3 regions of the Micromonospora sp. NPDC050417 genome follow, and region 2 is predicted to be linked to each of the others. Evidence: riboswitches for the same ligand, from Rfam matches in the RefSeq annotation. Region 2 holds a riboswitch; each other region holds the start of a gene.
What was found. Region 2 has a riboswitch for cyclic di-AMP ahead of ACIBF5_RS25600 (hypothetical protein). Riboswitches for the same ligand answer to the same signal wherever they lie in the genome.

Region 1: another riboswitch for cyclic di-AMP. It lies ahead of ACIBF5_RS26985 (coiled-coil domain-containing protein); the one in region 2 lies ahead of ACIBF5_RS25600 (hypothetical protein).
Region 3: another riboswitch for cyclic di-AMP. It lies ahead of ACIBF5_RS03970 (NlpC/P60 family protein); the one in region 2 lies ahead of ACIBF5_RS25600 (hypothetical protein).

What each region holds. Positions count from the first base shown of each region.
Region 1 is NZ_JBITIH010000024.1:82,001-85,268, forward strand. It holds gene ACIBF5_RS26980 (glycoside hydrolase family 65 protein) at 1-805, shown strand, start outside; gene ACIBF5_RS26985 (coiled-coil domain-containing protein) at 850-1,884, opposite strand; cyclic di-AMP (ydaO/yuaA leader) riboswitch at 1,888-2,018, opposite strand; gene ACIBF5_RS26990 (hypothetical protein) at 2,218-2,409, opposite strand; gene ACIBF5_RS26995 (dienelactone hydrolase family protein) at 2,703-3,268, shown strand, end outside.
Region 2 is NZ_JBITIH010000022.1:49,451-52,718, forward strand. It holds gene ACIBF5_RS25590 (ABC transporter permease) at 1-50, shown strand, start outside; gene ACIBF5_RS25595 (cation diffusion facilitator family transporter) at 144-1,064, shown strand; cyclic di-AMP (ydaO/yuaA leader) riboswitch at 1,285-1,415, shown strand; gene ACIBF5_RS25600 (hypothetical protein) at 1,423-2,493, shown strand; gene ACIBF5_RS25605 (hypothetical protein) at 2,567-3,268, opposite strand, start outside.
Region 3 is NZ_JBITIH010000002.1:303,920-307,187, reverse strand. It holds partial or broken gene ACIBF5_RS03980 (pyridoxamine 5'-phosphate oxidase family protein) at 1-186, opposite strand, end outside; gene dcd (dCTP deaminase) at 342-920, shown strand; gene ACIBF5_RS03970 (NlpC/P60 family protein) at 1,025-2,008, opposite strand; cyclic di-AMP (ydaO/yuaA leader) riboswitch at 2,078-2,213, opposite strand; gene ACIBF5_RS03965 (NlpC/P60 family protein) at 2,427-3,268, opposite strand, start outside.

The DNA.
Region 1 (3,268 bases), on a different contig from region 2:
GCACATTCCGTACGACGCGGAACTCCGGGTGCACCAGCAGGTGGAGGGTTTCACCCAACTCCAGGAGTGGGACTTCGCGGGCACGCCACCGGAGAAGTACCCGCTGCTGCTGAACTATCCGTACTTCGACCTCTACCGCAAGCAGGTGGTGAAGCAGTCGGACCTGGTGTTGGCGATGCACTGGCGCGGGGACGCGTTCACCGCGGAGGAGAAGGCCCGCAACTTCGCCTACTACGAGCGTCGTACGGTCCGCGACTCGTCATTGTCCGCCTGCACCCAAGCGGTCCTCGCCGCCGAGGTGGGACATCTCGAACTCGCCCACGACTACCTGGGCGAGGCCGCCCTGATGGACCTGCACGACCTGAACCAGAACACCCGTGACGGGGTCCACGTCGCGTCTCTGGCCGGGGCGTGGATCGCACTGGTCGCCGGGTTCGGAGGCATGCGCGACCACACGGAGATCCTCTCCTTCGCACCCCGGTTGCCGAACCGGATCGACCGGTTGGAGTTCTCACTGGTCTGGCACGGGCACCGGTTGCGGGTGGACGTACGGGAACAGGAGACGACGTACGCCCTGCGTAACGGCGACCGGAGCGGCACGATGGACCTGCTCCACCACGGCGAGCGGGTCCGGGTCACCTGCGAGGAGCCGGTCACCCGGCCGAACCCGCCGCCATCTCCGACGGGTCCTGCACCACAGCAGCCGCCCGGCCGCGCCCCGGCCCGCCGGGCCTCGGTCATCGACAGCGCCGGTTCGAACCCGCCGACCGAGCAGCGGACCGCGCCGGACAAGTCCCAGGGGTAACACGCCGCCGTCGTGCCGTCGTGCCATCTGGGGCGCCCGGGTTGTCAGAGCAGCGAGAGGTGTACGTGGTTGGTGTGGTCGCTGGACGGGTCGCCGTGCGCCGAGGAGTATTTCTTCCACCCGGTCGCCGGGAACCAGATCTGCCGGTACCAGATCACGTAGAGGATGCCGAGTTTGTCGGCGTTACGGACCAGGAACGCGGCGAGGTTGTTGCCGTACGTCTTGTCGCCGCCGGTGGCATCGCCGCCGAAGCCGTTCGGCTGCGCCGAGAAGTCACAGGCCCGACCCTTCGGGTGTTCGAAGGGTCCGCCGGTCCGGTAGCAGGAGACGTGCCTGGTGAAACCGAGGCGCCGGGTTTCCTGGAGTGCGTGCAGGGTGCGCGGGGTGAGGCAGCCCTTGGTCGTCGGGTCGGAGCGGGTGCAGGACTGGGCTGGCCAGGATCCGTCCCGGCCGCGCGGGGCCGGGTCCGCCTCCGGTGAGGAGGCGTTGACGAATCCCTCGGTGGCGGTGCCGCCGACCAGCGCGAGGGCACGTTCCGCCGCCTCCTTCTGTTTGGCCATTGTGGCGAGATGTCGTTGCTCCTCGACGAGTGCCGCGTCGGCCGCGCTCTTGGCCCGGCTGGCCTGGTTGCGCGCTTCCCGAAGCTGGCGCAGCTTGCTGTTGTCGCGTTGCGCGATCAGGTCGAGGCCCTCGGCCCGTTTCATGAACTCCTCCGGGCCGGCGCTGCCGAGCAGTGCGCTGATCGGTCCGATCCGCCCGAGCCGGTAGGCGTTGACCGCCACCTCACCGACCTCGGGGCCGATCGTGGAGAGCTGTTCCTCGATCTGGCGCAGTTCGTCGGCGAGCACGGCCTGACGCTTGCGCGAGTTCTCCACCGCGTTCCTGGCCGCCGCGTAACCTCGCCCGGTCGATTCGAGGACGTCGCGTAAGAGGGGATTGCCGCCCTCCTCGCCCGGGGTGACCGGGCCGGCGGGCGCGGCTGCGGCGGGTCCGGCCACGACTGCCGCGCCAGCGAGCGTGCTCACCGCGGCGAGCAGGGTCAGGGCCAGCGAGAACCGCTGACGCATAGGTGTCGTCATGCACGTTCCTCCCGTCGGCCGCCGACCGGGTTAGCTGACGGGTTCGGGACGGAACTAGCCCTACCGCGAGTGCGGATTCACCCCACCTACCTGGTTCCCCGGCTCGCGCGATGGCGATTGGGCGGCGGTCGTCGCCGACAGCTCGAGGGGGTAACCACCGGGTCGGAACCGAGGGAGACATTACCGGATCAGTCGGACTTATAGGGGCTGAATCTACGTCGCCACGAACGAAATCTTCTGGTACGCGTGGACGCCTCGGCGGGCCCCTCGAAGGGGACCCGCCGAGGCGTCCGTCTGGGCCGGGTGGTCCCGTCCCCTGGGTCCGTACGACGGTCAGAAGCGGTCCCCGGTCGAGGGGACGCCGTTCTGGTCGTGCGGAGCCACCCGGCGCGGGTCGTCCGAGGCCCGTGCCTGGGCGGCGTCGTCCGCCCAGTCCCGCCCCGCGTTACGTTTGTCGCGCTTGTCCTGCGGCGGGCGGGCGCTGGTCGGGGTGGACTCGGACTTGGCGGATTTCTGGCGGGTCATGGCATCCTCGCGATCACTCGACGCGGGCCGCTGTCGCGGCCTCCGTGGTCTCCTGCCGCACTCGGCGCCTTCCCGAGCGGGCCGCACCTGTCGCCTTCCCGAGCGGGCAGACGGCAAACGGCCCCGCCACCTCACTGCTCGTCTCCACCCGCTGTCCGGTACCTGGGTTGTTCGTCCAGAACCCGGGTACCGGACAGCGGGTGGAGACAGAGAACCGGGATACCGGAGAGCAGGTAGGGACGACCACGACCGGACGGGTCGAGACGACCACGACCGGACAGGTCGAGACGACCGTGACCGAGACCGCGATCCCGGCCGGGGATGTGGAGCTCACCGCCGACCTGGTGATGCCCACCGACGGAGCCGTCGGCGTGGTCCTGTTCGCGCACGGCAGCGGCAGCTCGCGGCGGAGTCCACGTAACACCGCGGTCGCCCGGGTGCTCCACCAGCACTCGCTGGCGACCGTACTGATGGATCTGCTCACCCCGGAGGAGGAACGGGTCGACGAGCAGACCGCCGAACTCCGGTTCGACATCGGACTGCTCGCCGGCCGGCTGGTGGGTGCGATCGACTGGTTACGGCGGGACCCGGACACGGCCGCCCTGCCGGTTGGGCTCTTCGGGGCGAGCACAGGTGCGGCGGCCGCACTGGTGGCCGCGGCGGAACGGCCGGAACACGTACCGGCCGTGGTCTCCCGTGGCGGTCGCGCCGACCTGGCCGGTCCGGCCCTTTCCCGCGTACGGGCGGCGACGCTGCTGCTGGTCGGCGGTCGGGACGAGGAGGTGATCCAGTTCAACCAGCAGGCCCGCGACGCGCTCGGCGGGCCGGTGGAACTACGGATCATCCCCGACGCGACCCA
Region 2 (3,268 bases):
GGCGGGCGACCCGGACGCCGATCGTGGCGGCGATGAGCGTGGAGGGGTGAACCGCCGCCCATCCCCCGACCCGAACCAATCACACACATTGCGATGTCGGCATATGTTGGGTCGCGCGGGCACCGGCGGCGGAGGGTGTGGGCGTGGGCGCGGGTCATGACCACGGCGCGCAGGCGATGCGCGCGGGCGAGCGGCACCGGGGACGGCTCTGGTCCGCCCTCGGACTGCTCGTCGTCTTCACCGTGGTCGAGGCGGTCACGGCGCTCGCCACCGGCTCGCTCGCGCTGCTCTCCGACGCCGGTCACATGTTCACCGACGTACTCGGGATCGGGATGGCGCTCGCCGCGATCACCGCGACCCGGCGTGCCACCGACGACCCGCAGCGGACCTTCGGCCTCTACCGGCTGGAGGTGCTGGCCGCGCTGGCCAACGCGGTGCTGCTCTTCGGCGTCGCGATCTACGTGCTGGTCGAGGCGGCGCTGCGGTTCGGTGCCGCGCGTCCGCCGACCGTGCTGGCCGGGCCGATGCTGGTGGTGGCGGTCCTCGGGCTGCTGGCCAACCTGGTCGCCTTCGGGCTGTTGCGGGCCGGTGCGCGGGAGAGCATCAACCTGCGCGGCGCCTACCTGGAGGCGCTCGGGGACCTGCTCGGCTCGGCCGGGGTGATCGTCGCCGCCCTGGTGATCGCGAACACCGGCTGGTGGTGGGCCGATCCGGTGGTCGCGGTGGCGATCGGCCTGTTCATCCTGCCCCGCACCGGGCGGCTGGCGCGGGCCGCGGTCCGGATTCTGGTGCAGGCCGCACCGGAGCACCTGGACGTGCCGACGGTGGCTGCCCGGCTCTGTGCCGTACCCGGGGTCGCCAACGTGCACGACCTGCATGTCTGGACGCTCACCTCGGGCATGGAGGTCGCCTCGGCCCATCTCACGCTCTCCCCCGGCGCCGAGGTCGGCGCGGTGCTGGCCGCCGCGCGCGGGGCGCTGCACGACGACTTCGACATCGCCCACGCCACCCTCCAGGTCGAGCCCGGCAGCGCGACCGAGAACTGCGGCCCGGCCGATTGGTAGGGGCCACTGACCGGGCACGGTCCTTACGAGACGCCGAAACATGACCACTCTTCGCTTACCTGGCCCTTAAATTTTGTCCCCCGACCGGGTAAAAGTTTCTAGTTATATCCGACATATCACTTCGAGTTGCGGCGTCCGTCGGCCGCGCCAACACTGTCCGTGCTGGACATGCCGGTAGGCTCGGCTCCGGTCTCCGCCGGGCGGCGCCCTCCGGCGCCTGCGGTGACCGTCGCCTAATCGCACGTGCGAGCCGGGGAACCATCGCGTCATTGGGGTGCATCCGCGTCAGCGGTAGGGATCTTCCGTCCCGAACCCGTCAGCTAACCCGGTCGGCGGCTGACGGAAGGACGTGTACCGAATGCCATTCCTGGCGCCCGTACGACCACGACCACGTGCCGCACGGTTCGCGACCCTGACCGCGATCGCGATCATCCTCACCGTGCTGGCCACCCCCCTCACCCCCACCAGCGCACTCGCCGCCGCCCCGGGCACGCTCGCCGCCGCCCCGGGCGACACCGACGACGAGGGCGGCAGCGCCAGCCTCCGCGAACAACTCGACATCGCGGCCAAGGGCTATCTCGACGCCCAGGCAACGCTGGACAACTCCACCAAACGGCAACAACAGCTCGCCGCCCACCTGGTCACCCTGGAGGCCGAGCTGGTCACCCGGACCCAGACCGTCGCCGAACTCGCCGGCATGGCGTACCGCACCGGCCGACTGGGGCCGCTGACGGCCCTGCTCAACAGCGACTCGCCGGACGGCTTCCTGGACCGGGCGTCGTCGCTCGGCACGGTGGCCGCCAACGAGGACCGCCAGCTCCGAAACCTGATCGAGGTCCGCGACCAGGAACAGCGGGCCAAGGCGGCGATCGAGAACGAGATCCGGGAACAACGCAAGCAGCTCGACATCATGGCCAAGCGCAAGCAACAGGCCGAACGGGCGCTCGCCCAGGCAGGCAGTGGCGGCGCCAGCGCCGGCGTCACCGCCAGCACCACCTCCGCCACGGCGAAGCCGGCGCCACGCAACGCCGACGGTTCCTGGCCGAAGGAGTCGTGCAGCGCGAACGACCCGACCACCACGGGCTGCATCACCCCGCGCACCCTCAACGCGATGAACCAGGCCAAGGCGGCCGGCTTCACCCGCTTTGTCTCCTGCTTCCGCAGCGGCGGGTCGGGCGAGCACCCCAAGGGGCGGGCCTGTGACTTCGCGGCGGAGAAGGGCGGCTTCGGCGGGATCGCCACCGGCGGCGACAAGACGTACGGCAACAACCTGGCGGCGTACTTCGTCGAGAACGCCAGCCGCCTCGGCGTGCTGTACGTGATCTGGTTCAGACAGATCTGGCTACCGGGCAGTGGCTGGAAGGCGTACAACGGCGGCGGTGACCCCTCCAGCGACCACACCAACCACGTCCACCTCTCCGTGAACTGACGCCCTCCCCCTCCCCGCCCCGGTCACCAACGTCTGTGGGCATTGCATCCGGATCGGCGGGGAGGGGAGGGCGTCAGTGTTGGGCGTTCCAGAAGCCGATCAGGGTGGCGGTCCACCAGCCGAGTTGGGAGACGGTGGCCGCGCCGGCGGCGGGGAGCAGGCGGGACCAGGGCACCGGGCCGTCGCCGACGGCCGTGAGTCGGTCACTGACCCGACCGAGGAACAGGCCGTTGATCCCGACCACGAGCACGGCGACCAGCTTGATCTGCACCAGCGCCGACGAGGTGTCCGGACGCAGGGCCGCGCCGCTGACCACCAGCCCCACCAGGCCCAGCCAGATGAGCAGGTGCGTGCCCCGTGCCGTGGTCAGTACCGTCCCGATCCGTTCTTGACGTAGCAGCCAGCGCAGGCTGAACCAGTCCACCGTGAGCACCGCCCCGAAGCCCACGACCAGACAGGTCAGATGGCAGAAGAGAGCCACCATCCGCCATCCTGGGCTGAGCGTGAGGTGGGGTGCGGCGAGCACGACGGCCACCCAGCCGACGCTCATCGCGAGGACCGCCCCGGCGAGCACGTTGCGCCCGGCGGGCCGGCGGTGGCCTCCACGCCAACCGGCCGCCGGTGCGGTGGACGGTCCGCCGCCGGTCGAGGTCGCGGACCGGTCGCGGACCGAGGCGGGGATCGACGACCAGGGGCGATTGACCGGAACCGCGGTCCGATCCGATGGAGCCGAGGCGGCTGGCCAGTAGCGTTCGGTGGGAACCTTCGCGGGGGC
Region 3 (3,268 bases), on a different contig from region 2:
CGAGTCGACGACGAAGCAGAACAGCCCTTCGTCGTTGATCACCGGCGACACCGGGTGCACGCGGGGACCGCCATCGGCGCGGACGGTGGCGAGGTAGCCGAGACCCGGCCCGTACTGCTGCAGGAGGTTGCGGATCGCGTCGGCGAGACGCGGGGCGTCGGCGGCGAATTCGGACCAGGATGCCATGGGGAGATCCTATCGAACACGTGTTCGAGACGGGTAGTGCGACACGCGCTCGACGCGCCGAATCGTCGCCCACCTGCCGCTCCGCAGCGACGCGACGAGTCACTCCGGGTCCGGGCGCGGCCGAGTTGATCTCGCCCGGTCGCTAAGGTGGCTGGATGCTGCTCTCCGACCGTGACCTGGTCACCGAGATCAAGGCGGGCACTCTGGGGCTGGAGCCCTTCGAGCCGGCACTGGTGCAACCGTCGAGCATCGACGTACGGCTGGACCGGCTCTTCCGGGTGTTCAACAACCATCTCTACACCCACATCGACCCGGCCAGCCAACAGGATGACCTGACCTCGGTCGTGGACGTGCCCGACGGCGAGCCGTTCGTGCTGCACCCGGGCGAGTTCGTACTCGCATCCACGCTCGAAGTGATCTCGCTTGGCGACCAGCTCGCCGGCCGCCTGGAGGGCAAGTCGAGCCTGGGGCGGCTGGGTCTGCTCACCCACTCGACCGCCGGCTTCATCGACCCCGGCTTCTCCGGCCACGTCACGCTGGAACTCTCCAACGTGGCCAACCTGCCGATCACGCTCTGGCCCGGCATGAAGATCGGCCAGCTCTGCATCTTCCGGCTCTCGTCGCCAGCCGAGCACCCCTACGGTTCCGCCGTGTACGGGTCCCGCTACCAGGGCCAACGCGGCCCTACCCCCAGCCGCTCCTGGCAGCGCTGGCAGACCTGGCCCACCCGCTGACCCTCCCTCCGCGATCTGGGGCAGGTCCGCGCTGACGGAGAGATCCGTCAACACGGGCCTGCCCTACTAGATCGTCGAGCAGGGAACCCCCGGGGAGGGGGAGGTCAGGCGGTGGGGCGGCCGAGGCTGTGGACGGTGGCGGTGTCGAGGCGCTTCATCTTCACCGGCTCACCGGCCTGTGAGGCGTGCACCACCCAGCCGTCGCCGACGTACATCCCGACGTGGTGCAGGTCGGCGTAGTAGAAGACCAGATCGCCGGGGCGCAGTTCGGCTTGCTTGACGTACGCGGTGGCCCGACGCTGGGCGGCGGCGTTGTGCGGCAGGGTCACCCCTGCCTTGGCCCAGGCGGCGAGCATCAGCCCGGAGCAGTCGTAGGTGTTCGGGCCGGCGGCACCCCAGACGTACATCTTGCCGATCTGGGCGCAGGCGAACGTGACCGCGATGCCGGACGGACCGCCGGGATAACTCGACGGGCAGGGGGCTGGGCGGAGCGTTCCGCCGCCACCGTTGCCGTAGACCTTCAGGCGCAGCTTCTGCAACCGGTCGATCTCGGCGTCGATCTGCTTCTTCTTCGCGGCCAGGTCCGCCTCGGTCCGGGTGAGCTGCGCGACCAGGGTGTCCAGTGGCGCCTTCTGGGCGGCGAGTTGCTCCTTGAGGTCGACCACCGCCTGGACATCGTGCTGCTGCCGGCGGGCGAACTGGTCGAGGATGGTGAGCTGGTCGGCGAGCATGGTCGGTGAGTCCGTGGTCAGGATGGCGTTGATCGCGGAGGCGTTGTCCCCCTTGTACGCCCGAACGGCCATGTTGCTGACCTTGCCCATAGCCTGGTCGATCTGGAGTTGTAACGGCAGCATCCGCTTGGCCAGCGTGTCCGCCTGCTTTTTCTTGACGGCCAGATCCTGACGGGTTGCGTTGGCCTTCTCGATGGTCGGTTCGAGTTGGTTCCACGCCGCGTCGATCTGCTTTTCGATGTCGGTGACCGACGGTTCGGCGTGGGCCGCGGTGGCGCCGAGCAGAACGGCGACGACACCGGCGATCGCGGCGAGTACGGCGGTACGGATGGGCCAACGGGTACGCGACCGGGTCATGTCCGGGTCGACCGGAGTCGACCGGAGGGACCTCGGCCGCGGGGCATGGCTAGCCACCGGGGTGGGCGCTCCTTCTTCCGGAACCGCCTACCGGGTTAGCTGACGGGTTCGGGCGGGAAGAGTGCGCCCTACCGCGAATATTCGCGGATTCACCCCGAGGTGTTGGTTCCCCGGTTCGTCGAAAACGATTCGGCGGGCCGAGCCGGTGCCACCCGGGTTGGGTGATCAGGTGCCGTCTCGGCGATCTCCCACAGTAGGAACGCGGTTATGCGAGTGCAACCCGTGGCTGGAGTGAAACCGTTCCGTATATCGGACAATTACTCAGGGTGTGTCACCGTCGACAAGGGACAGGCCCCTTGCTAACGGCGTCACCGTCAACAAGGGGCCTGTCCCCACAAACTCGGGCAATTGCTGTTACTCAGCCGGGTCGACGGAACCCCGCGACCGGCATAACGTCAATCTTCGTCATCTTTACCGGCTGACCGGATTGCGGTGCGTGCACCATTAATCCGTTACCGACGTACATGCCGACGTGGTGCAGATCACCGTAGAAGAAGACGAGGTCGCCGGCGCGGGCGTTTGCCCGACTGATCACCTGGCCCTCGTTCCACTGGGCACCCGTGTAGTGGGTGAGCTTCACTCCAGCCTTGCTCCAGGCGTACTGGGTGAGTCCGGAACAGTCGAAGTTGTTCGGCCCGGTCGCGCCCCAGACGTACATCTTGCCGATCTGGGCGCAGGCGGTCCTGACCGCAGTGCCGGCGGGGCCACCCGGGTACGTCGCCGGGCACGGCCCGATCCGCAACGCACCACCGGAACTGCTCGACCCGTACGCGGTCAGCCGCAGCCTCTCCAGCCGGTTGATCTCGGTGTCGATCGACTTCTGCTTCGCGGCGAGCTCGGTGTCCTGCTTCTTCTGTTGCGCGACCAGCTCGTCCAGCTTGCGCTTCTCGACGTCGTACTTCTCCTTGGCGGCGGTGACGTCAGCGATCTGCTCCTGCTGCTCCCGGGCCAGGTGGTCCAGGATCGTGAGCTGATCGGCGAGTTCCGTCGGCGTACCGCTGGTGAGCAGCGCGTTCAGGTCCGACGACGGGCCGCTCTTGTAGTAGCGCGAGGCGAGGTCGCCCACCCGGTCGAGCGCCAGGTCGGCGTGGAGGGCCAACGGCTGGATCTTCTTCTGCAGGTCGGCCGACTTCTTCTGATTCGCCAGAAGTTGGCTGTGCACCTTGTTGTACTGCTCGATGGTCGGTTCGAGCTGAACCC